4 regions of the Pseudoalteromonas sp. Angola-4 genome follow, and region 3 is predicted to be linked to each of the others. Evidence: predicted binding sites of a transcription regulator. Region 3 holds the regulator's gene; each other region holds the start of a gene.
What was found. The regulator sigma-54, encoded in region 3, starts transcription at its own class of promoters, with help from an activator protein. The targets are predictions, from matches to a motif close to GTTGGCACGNNNNTNGNNT.

Region 1 (3,121 bases), on a different contig from region 3:
AATTATTTAAAAGTTGACCAAATAGGGGCATGGTCAGAGGGCTTTTCTATGCCGCGTAATTCGTAATCTATGCCGGTATCAATACAGCGCTCGGCAAGGGCATGGGTAGCAAGTACAACATCAATACGTAGGCCACGATTATCCACAAACCCTTTAGAGCGATAATCAAACCACGAGTATTTGTCGCTTGTATCAGGGTTTTGCTCTCTGAAGGTATCTTTAAAGCCCCAATTTAATAATTTAGCAAGCCATTCGCGCTCCTCTGGTTGAAACGAGCACTTACCTGTTTTAAGCCAGCGTTTAGCGTTTACTTCACCAATACCAATATCTAAATCGGTAGGCGAAATATTGATATCGCCCATAACGATAACGTCTTCATCGGGCGTGTGGTTTGTTTCTAAATGGGACATTAAATCTTTGTAAAACTGGCGCTTATAAGGGAATTTTGTTTCGTGATTTATATTATCGCCTTGTGGGAAATAACCATTCATTACTGTTAGGTCGCGGCCATTTTCTTGCTCAACTGTCACACTTATCATGCGTTTTTGTGCTTCTTCAGTGTCGCTGGCAAAACCTTTTAAGACCGATTTAGGCTCATTTTTGCATAACATTGCCACACCGTAGTGCGCTTTTTGACCATGAAAATAAACGTGGTAACCCATTTTTTGTACGTCCTCGAGAGGGAACGCCTCATCATGAACTTTAATTTCTTGCAAACCAATAATGTCTGGCTGGTGTTTATCTATAATTGCTTGTAACTGGTGTAAGCGAGCTCGCAGACCATTGATATTGAAAGAAATAACCTTCATAAAATTTACCTTTAATTAGACTCTGTTTTTATAACTAAATTGTATCAGCAAATAAGCCTACATAACATGATCGAAATGAGAAAATAGCTGCGTAAATGTTGATCAATTGGTGCGTAAAGTTTAAACATTGTAAATGCTTTATTAATTATTTAAATAAATAAAAAATTCAATTGATCTCGTAATTATTGAATATATAATGCGCAAAAATTACTTGTTTAGCCGTTCAAATAGGATCTCTCTCATGAAAACACAATTACTTTTAGCTACTGCTTTATTAGCCTCTGCGTCTGTATCAGCAAAAAGCAACACTTACTTTAGCCAAGATAATAAACTTGAATCTAAATTATGTGTATTAAGTGCAAATGAAGGCTTTAGCGTAGCGCGTAAAGAAGCAGCACAACACGGTGTATACTTATCGCGTTTTTCTAAAAGTGTTTTATGTAATGGTCAAGATATTCGCGACATTGCTAAAAAAGTAACGTCTAACCAAGCTGCTGAATCAAAAGTTGAAGTGTTTGCAAAAGATACACACCAAGAAACACAGTTATGTATCACAGCGTTAAAGCAAGGCCTTGCGCCTGTTCGCCAAAAAATTGGTAACTTAAACTCGTTAAAGTGTAACGGACAAAACGTAACTGAATTTGTAAAGCGTTACCAAAACGCAGCAATCTAATTGCGCGGTAACTTGTAGATTAAAATAATGCCCAGTTTGTACTGGGTATTTTTTTGCAAAAATTACAAGGTATGCAGCAATCATTGCAAAGCTAAGTAATTGATTAATGTATATAAAATAATCTAAACTCACGTAACTTATTGATTGTTGGCGGCTTGTGCACTTTGGCATTGGACTTGTATTAGTTAAAGTGACATTTACTAACTACAAGGATACGTCTTATGAAAAAGTTAACACTCGCAACAACTATTTTAGCTTCGTTAAGTTTAGCCGCATGTGCCTCAAACCAAGGCCTTGAAAAAATCGATAGCGATTTTGCAAGTTTAGATAACGACAGTGATGGTTATATTTCAAAAGTAGAAGCAGATGACGATAGCATCTGGGGCCACTTTTCAAATATTGATACCAATATGGATAACGAGATCAGTCGTAAAGAATTTAACACTTACATGCAGTTAAATACCGGTAAGGTAGCGACTGATAGCGAAGTAAGTGAGTCGGCATTTAAGGCTAAGATAGCTAAATTTGATAAAATCGAAAATGATTTTAGAAGTTTAGATAACGACAAAAATGGTTACATCTCAGTAGAAGAAGCTGACGATGATGATATTTCAAACCATTTTGGTTACATGGATGGCAACAATGATAAACGCATCAGTAAAGGTGAGTTTAAAGGCTACATTAGCAAATACGGCAAAGCCGTTGCTGAAGATGATGCACTAAAGCATTATAAAAATAGCTAATATTAGCTAAATACGCTACACATAAGAGCCAGCATTAATTGCTGGCTTTTTTGTGCATTTAATTTGTTTTAAAAGCAGATATATTTTCCCCCTTTTGCGATGTTCTGTCATAATAGATGGCTACGTATTTTAAAGGGCAAAGCAAAATATTATGGTGGGTCGTCGAATTAGTGATGAACAATTAATTGAGATCATTGAAGCGGCTATATTTGTCGCAGACAAACCTGTTAGCAAACGCCACTTAAAAGATACTGTATTGGCTGATTTAGCTATTTCTATGTCACGAATTAACACTGCGATAGACGCTATACATACCCACTATCAAACACGTGGCATTAAGCTAGTTGAAGTAGGCAGTGGCTATCGCTTTCAAGCGTGTAGTAGTTTAAGCCCTTGGCTTAGTAATTTATGGCAAGAACGGGCACCTAAGTACTCTCGCGCACTACTAGAAACATTGTCGTTAATTGCCTACAGGCAACCAATAACGCGTGGTGAAATAGAGCAAGTACGAGGCGTAACAACCGGAACAGCAATTATTAAAACCCTCCTTGAGCGAGAGTGGGTTAAAGTAGTAGGGCATAAAGAAGTACCTGGTAAACCAGCGCTTTATGCAACAACAAAATTATTTTTAGATTATTTTTCGTTAACCGGTTTAGATGAACTCCCTGCATTGCCAGCGCAACAGGAAAGTAAAATAAACCAGTTATTAAGTGATCCTTCTGTGAGAGAACCATCCGAATGAGTATTCAAGGTGAAAAGTTACAAAAAGTCCTAGCCCGTGCAGGGGTAGGCTCACGACGTGAAATGGAAAAATACATTGATGCAAACCGCGTAAGTGTTAATGGTAAAGTGGCTAAATTAGGTGACCGTGTTGAGGAAACAGACTTAATACGTGT
Region 2 (3,121 bases), on a different contig from region 3:
GCGGCTATAAAAAGTGCCAAATATGAATGTTTCAAAAGGGTTCTCATTTTGGTTAGTGTGAATGTGGCAATAAAGACCTGCAGCTTTGTGAATAACTTTCAGTAAATATTAATTCTTTTTGTTTTTTAGAATGAAACGTTAAAAGTTTAGCACATTGCTCAAAAGCGTTATTCAGTTTTAGGCACTATGTTTTTGTTTTACAAATACTGTAGTTAGTTATTGCCATGATAAGGTCGTAATTTATAAATAGCGGTTTTATACGCAAACAAACGCAAAGCAGGGCACAGAATTTATTAAAAAATTATACATTAAGATGAAATAAAATATGTGTTGAGCGGTCTTGCTAGTTTCAACATTAAATTATTTAGTTTTAAGGAAATTTTATGACTGGTACAACAGGTACTGACTTTCAAAATCGTTTGCAGTGGTCGCTTTTTTCGCTACGCCTAGGCGTATTTATTGTAATGATTATGTGGACGTTTGATAAGTTTGTTAACCCTGGGCATAGCGCACGAATTTTTGAGCATTTTTATGGTATTAGCGGCTCTACAGATGTGGTTGCTTATGTACTGGGGGCGTTACAGCTTATTTTAGTGTTGGCTTTTTTAGTGGGTATTAAAAAGCGCCTTACTTATGGCGTTATATTTGTAATGCACGGCCTTTCTACGCTTTCATCTTATAATCAGTATATTGATGGCTTTAATAACTTATTGTTTTTTACAGCGTGGCCAATGTGGGCAGCGTGTGTTGCACTGTATGTGTTACGCGAGCAAGACGTTAAATTTACCATTAAGTAGCGCTGCAAAAAAATGGTTATAAGCCATACGGCTTATAACCAATAAGTACACAAGGGAGTGTATGGAAGTCGGTTTAATTAATAACTAATGCATGGCATCGTTATACTGTTTAGCTAGGCTTTCTTTTTGTCCTTCGGTTAGGGCTTTACCCGCTAATTGAAATACTTCATGTTCTTCTTCACTTAAATGATGATGCACTAAATGGTGCAATTTTTTAGCTGCAACTAACCAAGCAGATGAGCTCATTTCGGTGTCTTCAAGTTGTTCTATTAATTCGTCAATTTCATGGTGTTCAGCAACACTGTGGCGTGCTTTTTCGTGCGTTAAATCGTCAAACATGAGTGGGTTATAAAAATAACGCTCTTCAAATTTTGCGTGATCTTCTAATTCGGTTTTTAGTTCGTCCATTAGCTTGTGGCGCTGCTGCGTATCGCCGTGCGTTTGAATAAGGGCATCTACTAACTCGCGTTGTTTATCGTGGTCGTGACGTAGCGCTTCAAAAATATTCATAACTCTTTCCTTGCTGTAATTGCTTTATAAACTTTTAAAAGCAAGCGCAGTGCCAAATTTTAATGTGTTGATATAATTGACTTTAATGTACTTTTGGCTGGTTTGGATGGAGTTGCTCTGTAACTTTTACACATAAACAGCTGCAATTTTTTCAGATTAAAAGAGGTGATTGCTTTTGACGCTACATAAGCTTACATATTTTTACTGGTTGGGTATTTTATTGAGATGGTAAAGTAGCGCATTATTTGGGTACAAGCTGTACATACTTGCCTTACCTATATTTTTATAAAACTTTAGATATTAGGATAGTTTAAGGATGAACTTAAAAAGCCCCACTACAGCATTATTACTGTGCGCGTTATTAAGTGCATGTAGTACAGCCGAGCATTCTGAACGACGTGTATGCATACAAGAGGCAGAAATGACTGAGCTAAATGGCGCTAAAACAAGCTCAGAGGTTTACAATGAATGTGTAAGCGCTCAAATAAAAAAGGATGCTAAAGGCGACACTTTTTTTGATGAAGTTGGTGTGTTTTTTATTGATCTACTTGTTTTAATAGCCGACTAAGTAAGCAAACTTACAGCTATAATTTAAAGCACAAGGGTGCGTAAAATAGGATTGAATATGAAAGCGTTTTTAATTGTATTTTCATTGTGTATATTTTTAACTGGCTGTGCGGCAAAGCCTTATGCGGGCTCTGCACAATGTATGGAGCAAGCTGATATAGCTTATGAAACCAATATACATAAAATGAGCCGCTAAATAATGAATGCAAAGCTACAAAAGTAAATACGCCTAATAAAGAGTTTGAGAATCATAGTATTGTTGATAGAAGTCTTTTACAGCTAATTGTTAGTTTTTTAAACGGTATATTTAGATAATTAAAATACAATTAAACAAGGTATGTATGCATGAAGAACTAAAAGCAAAAATTATAGCTGTGTGCGATAAAAAAATAGCAGCCAAAGGCGAAAACGTAGGCCTTTCTTTTTACGCTTTTTTTGCAAATAAAAATACGGATCCTGAGCTGTTGATGCAAGCCGCTACGTGGTGGATACACACCCATAAGTTAGATCACTTTGAAAAAGCGATAAAAATAAAACAAATGATTATTGAAGGCGACTAATAACGTATATTTACGCGATTGCTATTTGGTTTCTACCATTTTCTTTTGCTTTATAGAGTTGTTGGTCTGCACGTTTAATTAGCTCGCTAAGTGAGTCGCTTTTAGCATGACTTATTGCCACACCAGCACTAAAGGTGACGTGTGTTTTACTTGGCAATGCCTCAATATGACTGCAGTACTGCGCTAACTTATTTTCAAGATTTTCAAAAAAGTTGTTTATTTTATCGCGACTTTGCGTTTTTAAAACGAATAGCCACTCTTCGCCGCCATAGCGGCCAAACTTATCGTTAGTACTTAGTGTGTCTTTTGCTGCTTGAGCAAATTTTATAAGTACTAAATCTCCTATATCGTGGCCAAATTTGTCGTTAATAGCTTTAAAGTAATCTAAATCGACAATGGCTATTGCTAGGCTCTGCTGGGATAAACACTCATTTGCTTTTTGCAAAATGCCACGCCGATTTAAGCTGTTAGTTAGGTAGTCGGTTAATGCTATAGCATGGTATTTTTTACGTTGGCGCATTTGGCGGTAAAATAAAAATAACGACACGATGACCAAAATAAAGGCAATTGAGGCACTTAAGCGGTAGTGTTTAGAAATCTGTGTCATTTCAGTATTATTAAGAAAACAGGAGTGACACATGACTCAATCTTTCGACTTCAACAAAGCATTAGCTGAACTGCAAGCTG
Region 3 (3,121 bases):
TAAATCGGTGGTATCTAGCATAAAGTCAGCGCGCGTTACGAGTACATCAAGCAGTTCTTTTTCTTTTTTTATTGCTAAATCAAGCGGCAGTGAATCGATGGATAAAGGGTGTAATCTGCGTGTTTCTGAAAAACGTTTGATCAGTGTTTGATCATCACTATCTAAATAAAACAGTGTGGGTTTAGCAAAGTCAGGAAGGTACTCGAGAATATCGTTAAATTCGTCTTGTTCTTTGGGAATATTACGAACATCTATGCTAACGGCTATTTTGTCATAGTTATCTGAAACACTTCGCACTAAAGAGGGCAGTAGGTTGACCGGAATATTATCTACGCAATAATAGCCTAAATCTTCAACCACGCGTAAAGCAACCGACTTACCTGAACCAGAACGGCCGCTTATGATAATTAACTCCATTTATAGCCCTTAGTATTTACTACGATTGATCAACAATTACTTGATACAGCTCTGCATCGGTTTTAGCACTACGCAGCTGTTTACAAAATTCTTTGTTGCTCAGTTTATCAGCTATGGTTGCCAGAGTCTTTAGGTGCTGTTGGTTATCGCCATCTGGTACGATGAGTGCAACAAAAATATCAACAGGGCAGTTATCAATAGCATCAAAGTTAACAGGAGTGTCGCTAACAAGTACTAAAGCCAGCGGCTCTTCTACGCCACCCATTCTGCCATGAGGAATGGCGATACCCCGGCCAATACCAGTACTGCCTAGCTTTTCTCTGCTTGCCAGCGCATTAAGAATATCTTGTTGTGGTAAGTAGGGGAGCTTTTCATGAGCAAGCTCACTGATAAACTCTAAAATTCTTTTTTTACTACTAAAAAGGACCGCAGCTTTGCTGCAGTCCTGGCATACTAATGTACTTAATTTCATAATATTAGTGTCTAGCAAGCTTCTCTTTATGTTTTATGACTTGACGATCGAGCTTGTCAATCAACGAGTCTATAGCGGCATACATATCTTGGTGCTCTGTTGAGGCAAATAAATCTGCGCCACTTACATGAATAGTCGCTTCTGCTTTTTGGTTGAGTTTTTCTACATCGAGAATGACATGCACATTGCTAATATGATCTGAGTGCCTTTCTAGCTTTGCAAATTTATTATTTACATAGTCTCTAAGTGAATCAGTTACTTCTACGTGACGACCAGTTAGGTTTAGTTGCATAAGCATTTCCTCTTTGTTTTTTACGTCTTATATCAAACTCTTTCTCTGATTTGACGGTGGAATAGCTAGCGATTCACGGTATTTTGCTATTGTGCGTCTAGCTACTTTAATTCCTTGCTCTGCCAATATATCCGCAATTTTACTATCACTCAATGGTTTAGCTGAGTTTTCCGCGGCAATTAGCTTTTTAATTAGGGCACGTATTGCGGTTGATGAACACTCGCCGCCATTTTCAGTGCTTACGTGGCTTGAGAAAAAATACTTAAGCTCAAATATACCACGTGGTGTATGCATATATTTTTGCGTAGTAACACGCGAAATTGTCGATTCATGCATTTCTACCATTTCAGCAACATCGTTTAAAACCATTGGCTTCATGGCTTCGGGGCCATGTTCAAAAAATGCCTGTTGCTGTTTTACAATACAGTTTGTTACCTTAAGCAGCGTGTCGTTTCTGCTTTCAAGGCTTTTTATAAACCATTTAGCTTCTTGTAAGTGAGAGCGAATAAACTGGCTATCACCACTTGATTTTACGGTACGTGACATAGCCGCGTACTGACTATTTACGCGTATTTTTGGCATGCTATCTGGGTTTAGCTCTACCACCCAGCGGCCTTTTATTTTTTTAACCGACACATCTGGTATCACATACTCCGACTCTTCCCTTACTATTGTATCTGCAGGTTTTGGGTTGAGGGTATGTATTAGGGTCATGACCTCTTTAAGCTCGTCTTCTTTAAGCTTAGTCTTTTTCATTAATGTACGATAGTCGCGTGCCGCTAATAGATCAATGTGATCGGTTAAGATCATTTTAGTTTGTTCTATAAAAGGGGTGTCTTTATCAAACTGGTTTAGCTGAATACACAAGCACTCTTGTAAACTGCGCGCGGCTATACCTACAGGGTCAAATAACTGAATACGCTTTAAAACGGCTTCTATTTCATCAAGTTCAACTTCAACTTCGTCATCGTTTTCTTGGTTAAAGCTCTCTAAAATCTCTTCGCAACTTAGCGTTAAAATACCCGAGTCATCTACAGCTTCTACAATGGCAATAGCAATGGCTTCGTCAGTTGGGCTAAAAGGAGTAAGCTGAAGCTGCCACATTAAATACTCATGTAGCGTTTCAGTAGAGGCACCTTGATAAATAGACTCATCTTCCGGCATTGGGCCTGAGGATGCCGCAGGGGCTGCGCTCATGTACTCATCCCAGGTTACATCCATTGCCATATCATCGCTAACGGTGTCTTTATTTAAAGCTTCGCCACTGTCTTGCTCGTACTCGCTGGTTGTACCGTCAGCCGATGCGCTTACGGTTACATCATCCGTATCTGCTTTTTGTTCATTTTTTCCAGCCGACTCTTCCGTGTAATCTTGCTCTTCTACTTCTAATAGCGGGTTGCTATCAAGTGCTTCTTGTATTTCTTGCTGGAGATCCAATGTACTGAGCTGCAGCAAGCGAATCGCTTGTTGCAATTGTGGAGTCATTGTAAGTTGCTGGCCCATGCGCAGCTGTAATGATTGCCTCATGTATCTCTAACAATCCTTTTATGTTGTTATAATTAATATTAGCAGATGCTTGTAGGTGTGGCTTAAATGTTACAGCCTAAATTGCTCGCCTAAATAAACATCGCGTACAGTTTTGTCATTTAATACGTGTTCTGGGGTGCCAGATGCAATTAGCTCCCCATGAGAAACAATGTAGGCTTTTTCACAAACATCAAGGGTTTCTCTTACATTGTGATCGGTAATTAATACGCCAATGCCACGGTTTTTAAGATGTTCTATTATTTTCTTTATATCTAACACTGAAATCGGATCAACACCAGCAAAAGGCTCATCCAATAAAATAAATTTAGGGTTTGCTGCCAGTGCTCTGGCAATTTCTACACGGCGGCGTTCACCACCAGAAAGCGCCATACCTTGGCTATCGCGAATATGCT
Region 4 (3,121 bases), on a different contig from region 3:
GCGAAGTGTTGCAGCCTGAGTAAGCGCGCTTAAACCGCCGCGCTCTGGTATGTGTGGCTCATTGCTATAGGCGCTTATATCGTTTGGTGCGCGCCCGCAGGCATCAATGGCAGTGGGTATACTTTGGTTTGGGTTATCAATAAGCCAAAAACTGTCGCCGCCAATTGAGTTCATATGTGGATATACCACGCTAATAGCAGCCGCTGCCGCTACCATGGCTTCGGTGGCTGTACCGCCTTGTTTTAGTATTAAGGTGCCTGCCTCGGTTGCTGCAAAATGCGGGGCAGTAAAGGCAATGTTGTGTGTGCTCATGCAAGTGTGTCCTGTTTAAAGTGGGCAGCTAATTGTTGTACGCAGGCAAGTAGGCTTTTATCGTTGCCGTGGCTCATCATTAATGAAAACCCATACGGGTGGCCATTTTCTAAATTAGCCAATGGTAAGTGTACTTGCGCCGAGCGGCTCAAGCCCGCAATGGCCGATAAGGTGATTATTTGCATACGTAAGGCGCTTGTGTCGGCGCCCAATTTAGGTGCAGTTGTGGGTGTGGTTGGCAAAAATAAACAACTGTTTGTGTTTAGGTTTTTAGCGATTAGTGTTTGCCATTGGGTTTGTACATTTAGTGCTTCTTGTTCTTCTTGGGCGGTTAGAGCAAGCGCCATGTTAAAACGTGCCGCAATTGCCGGAGCAAACTGGGGAAGTTGCCCTGGCAATTGAAGCCAATCTTTATGCGTTTTTGCGATTGCTCGCCCTTGCAGTATTCTAAAGCTGTCAGCCAGTTCGCTTAATAAGCTGCTGTTAGGCAGTTCAAATTCTTTATGGTGTTTAAAATAAGGTTTGGTTTTTTCAAGCAGTTGTTTAAGCGGGGCTTGTAAAGCAGGGTCAACCAGCTCAAATAATGGCTCGCAAATAACTAAAGTATCAACGTTATTAATAGCTTGATTTGGTAACAGTACATTGCCTACATCGCTTAGCAGCTCTGCATTTTGCGTAAGCCAGCCAATGGTATCAAATGGGGGCGCTAGCGGTATTAGGCCATCTTTTTCAATTACGTTATGGCTTGGCCTTATGCCAAATAAGCCACAATAACTTGCCGGTATTCTAATAGAGCCACCAGTATCAGTGCCTAAGCCAATATCGGCTAAGTTAGCCGCTACAGCTGCAGCCGAACCCATACTTGAGCCGCCACTTGCATGGCCTTTAAGTTTTGGGTTTTGTGCTGCACCATAGTGAATGTTATTGCCCTCTAAGCTGTAGGCCAGCTCATCGGTATGGGTAAAGCCTGTAAAGCGACAACCCTCATTCATTAGTTTGTTTACGGCACTTGCTGTTTGCTGTGCAGGTTTTGCTGCTTTAAACCAGCTTGGGTTACCTGCGCTGTTGCGCTCGCCTTTAACTGCAAATACATCTTTTACCGCAAGGCGCTTATTTACAAGTGTGCCGTGGGTTTGTGTTTGCCATGCGTTAGGGCCATGGTCACAAAAAATACCGGTAAAATTATTATGTGTTTTGGTACTCATATCACCACTCGTTATAAAGTAAATCTGACCAACTGGTTATAATCAGATTTAGGGTGATTAAAAAGACTAATTACTTATTATTATTTTTCAGCCCACTGCGTAACATCTTATTTTTATTTTACAGAGCCTGATCCGCTTTTTAATCGGTTAGCTATTATATTGCCTAAAAGCTAAGCAAAAGCAATGCCAAATGCAATAAAGTTGTCCGTTCGGTCAGGTTTTGTTTGGTTTGTATGGGGTTTAGCAGATATTTATAAAAATATAAGTATTAAAGAAGGTGTAATTTAGAGGTGAAAACAACCAAGTTGGTGCGTGATTGCACCAACTTGGTTGCAAGTGTGGCGTTTATAGTAATGCGTTAGGGCTAATAATTAAGCCATTTACATCGGCGTATAGCCAATCGTTAGGGTTAATTGTGGTACTAAGCATGGTCACTGTTTGATTTTTATCTCCAAAGCCACGCTTTAATGTACTGCGCGGGGTAGAGCCCAGTGCCATAACCGGTAAATCCATTGTGGCAAGTATTTCAATGTCGCGGCAACAGCCGTTAATAATCACGCCTTCCCAGCCGTTTTTTAACGCGCGCTCCGCCATAATATCGCCTATAAAAGCAAAGCGTTTGCTAGCAAAGCCATCAATAACCAGTACTTTACCCTTGCCGTTTTCATGCAGTATGTCGGCGGCAAACGAGTTATCGTCTGGGCAGGTAACGGTAACTGCTTGGCCACTAAATGTGGTTTTTTTACCAAAGTGGCGCAGGCCGCTGTCGGCTACTTGTACGCTATTGCGGTGATCGTCAAATAAGTCTGGGGTGGTAAAGTTATCCATGGGTTAAGCCTCACTGTGCTCAGGTATTTTTAAACCAATACCTTTTAAAATTATGTGGGCAGTTGATTGCGTTATTTGTGCCACATCGGTTTCGTCGTATTCTAATTTGTTCATTACCAGTAACACTTCGGCCTGAAAGTCGGCGTAGTACTGCGTAGTTGACCAAATGGTAAATAATAAATGGTAAGGGTCAACATTATCCATTTTGTTTGCATCTATCCAGGCCTGAAACACATCTACCTTTTGTTTTACCCACGGGCGTGTGTTGGTTCTAAAGTAGTTTTGCAAATAAGGAGCGCCGCGCAGTATTTCACTGGCAAATAAACGTGATTGCAGCGGCTGGTTTACGGCAAGTATGACTTTGCTTTTAATATAGTGATACAACACATGCGCAGGGTCGTCCTCAGGGGTTACGTTATCTAAGCCTAAGTTCCAGTGTGCAATAATGCGGTCTATTACGTTTTCGTATAGGCCGTCTTTGCTTTTAAAATAATATAAAATATTGGCCTTAGGAACGCCTGCTTCTTTGGCAACCATACTCATACTGGTGCCATCGTAACCAAGCTGAGAAAACAATTGCTCGGCGGCATCGAGTATTAATGTTTGGTTTTTTACTCGGGTGAGTTCTTTTTTATTTGGCTTTGTTTGTGTGCTCATTATGGCGATGCTGTTTTTAACGTGTTGAATGATTGTAACTTTACTGACCAAAAGGTCAAACACTTAAGTTCAGGCCAAAAACATCTTTATAACAATAAATGATGAGCAACAATTGTTTA

Region 1: the regulator sigma-54 is predicted to act here: its motif matches at 1,646-1,664, upstream of PSH48_RS08805 (EF-hand domain-containing protein).
Region 2: the regulator sigma-54 is predicted to act here: its motif matches at 1,346-1,364, upstream of PSH48_RS08100 (hemerythrin domain-containing protein).
Region 4: the regulator sigma-54 is predicted to act here: its motif matches at 1,690-1,708, upstream of PSH48_RS07900 (amidase family protein).

What each region holds. Positions count from the first base shown of each region.
Region 1 covers NZ_JAQREK010000005.1:158,707-161,827, reverse strand. Annotated here, with positions in the region: gene xthA (exodeoxyribonuclease III) at 3-809, opposite strand; gene PSH48_RS08810 (exonuclease III) at 1,051-1,482, shown strand; gene PSH48_RS08805 (EF-hand domain-containing protein) at 1,704-2,225, shown strand; gene scpB (SMC-Scp complex subunit ScpB) at 2,377-2,967, shown strand; gene rluB (23S rRNA pseudouridine(2605) synthase RluB) at 2,964-3,121, shown strand, end outside.
Region 2 covers NZ_JAQREK010000004.1:272,793-275,913, forward strand. Annotated here, with positions in the region: gene PSH48_RS08090 (TonB-dependent receptor) at 1-35, opposite strand, end outside; gene PSH48_RS08095 (hypothetical protein) at 384-797, shown strand; gene PSH48_RS08100 (hemerythrin domain-containing protein) at 882-1,307, opposite strand; gene PSH48_RS08105 (hypothetical protein) at 1,624-1,875, shown strand; gene PSH48_RS08110 (hypothetical protein) at 1,933-2,070, shown strand; gene PSH48_RS08115 (DUF6500 family protein) at 2,216-2,434, shown strand; gene PSH48_RS08120 (GGDEF domain-containing protein) at 2,445-3,041, opposite strand.
Region 3 covers NZ_JAQREK010000009.1:62,284-65,404, forward strand. Annotated here, with positions in the region: gene rapZ (RNase adapter RapZ) at 1-417, opposite strand, end outside; gene PSH48_RS11840 (PTS sugar transporter subunit IIA) at 437-889, opposite strand; gene hpf (ribosome hibernation promoting factor) at 894-1,181, opposite strand; gene PSH48_RS11850 (RNA polymerase factor sigma-54) at 1,209-2,708, opposite strand; gene lptB (LPS export ABC transporter ATP-binding protein) at 2,778-3,121, opposite strand, start outside.
Region 4 covers NZ_JAQREK010000004.1:223,553-226,673, forward strand. Annotated here, with positions in the region: gene PSH48_RS07895 (gamma-glutamyltransferase family protein) at 1-312, opposite strand, end outside; gene PSH48_RS07900 (amidase family protein) at 309-1,517, opposite strand; gene PSH48_RS07905 (putative 4-hydroxy-4-methyl-2-oxoglutarate aldolase) at 1,863-2,345, opposite strand; gene PSH48_RS07910 (TetR/AcrR family transcriptional regulator) at 2,349-3,002, opposite strand.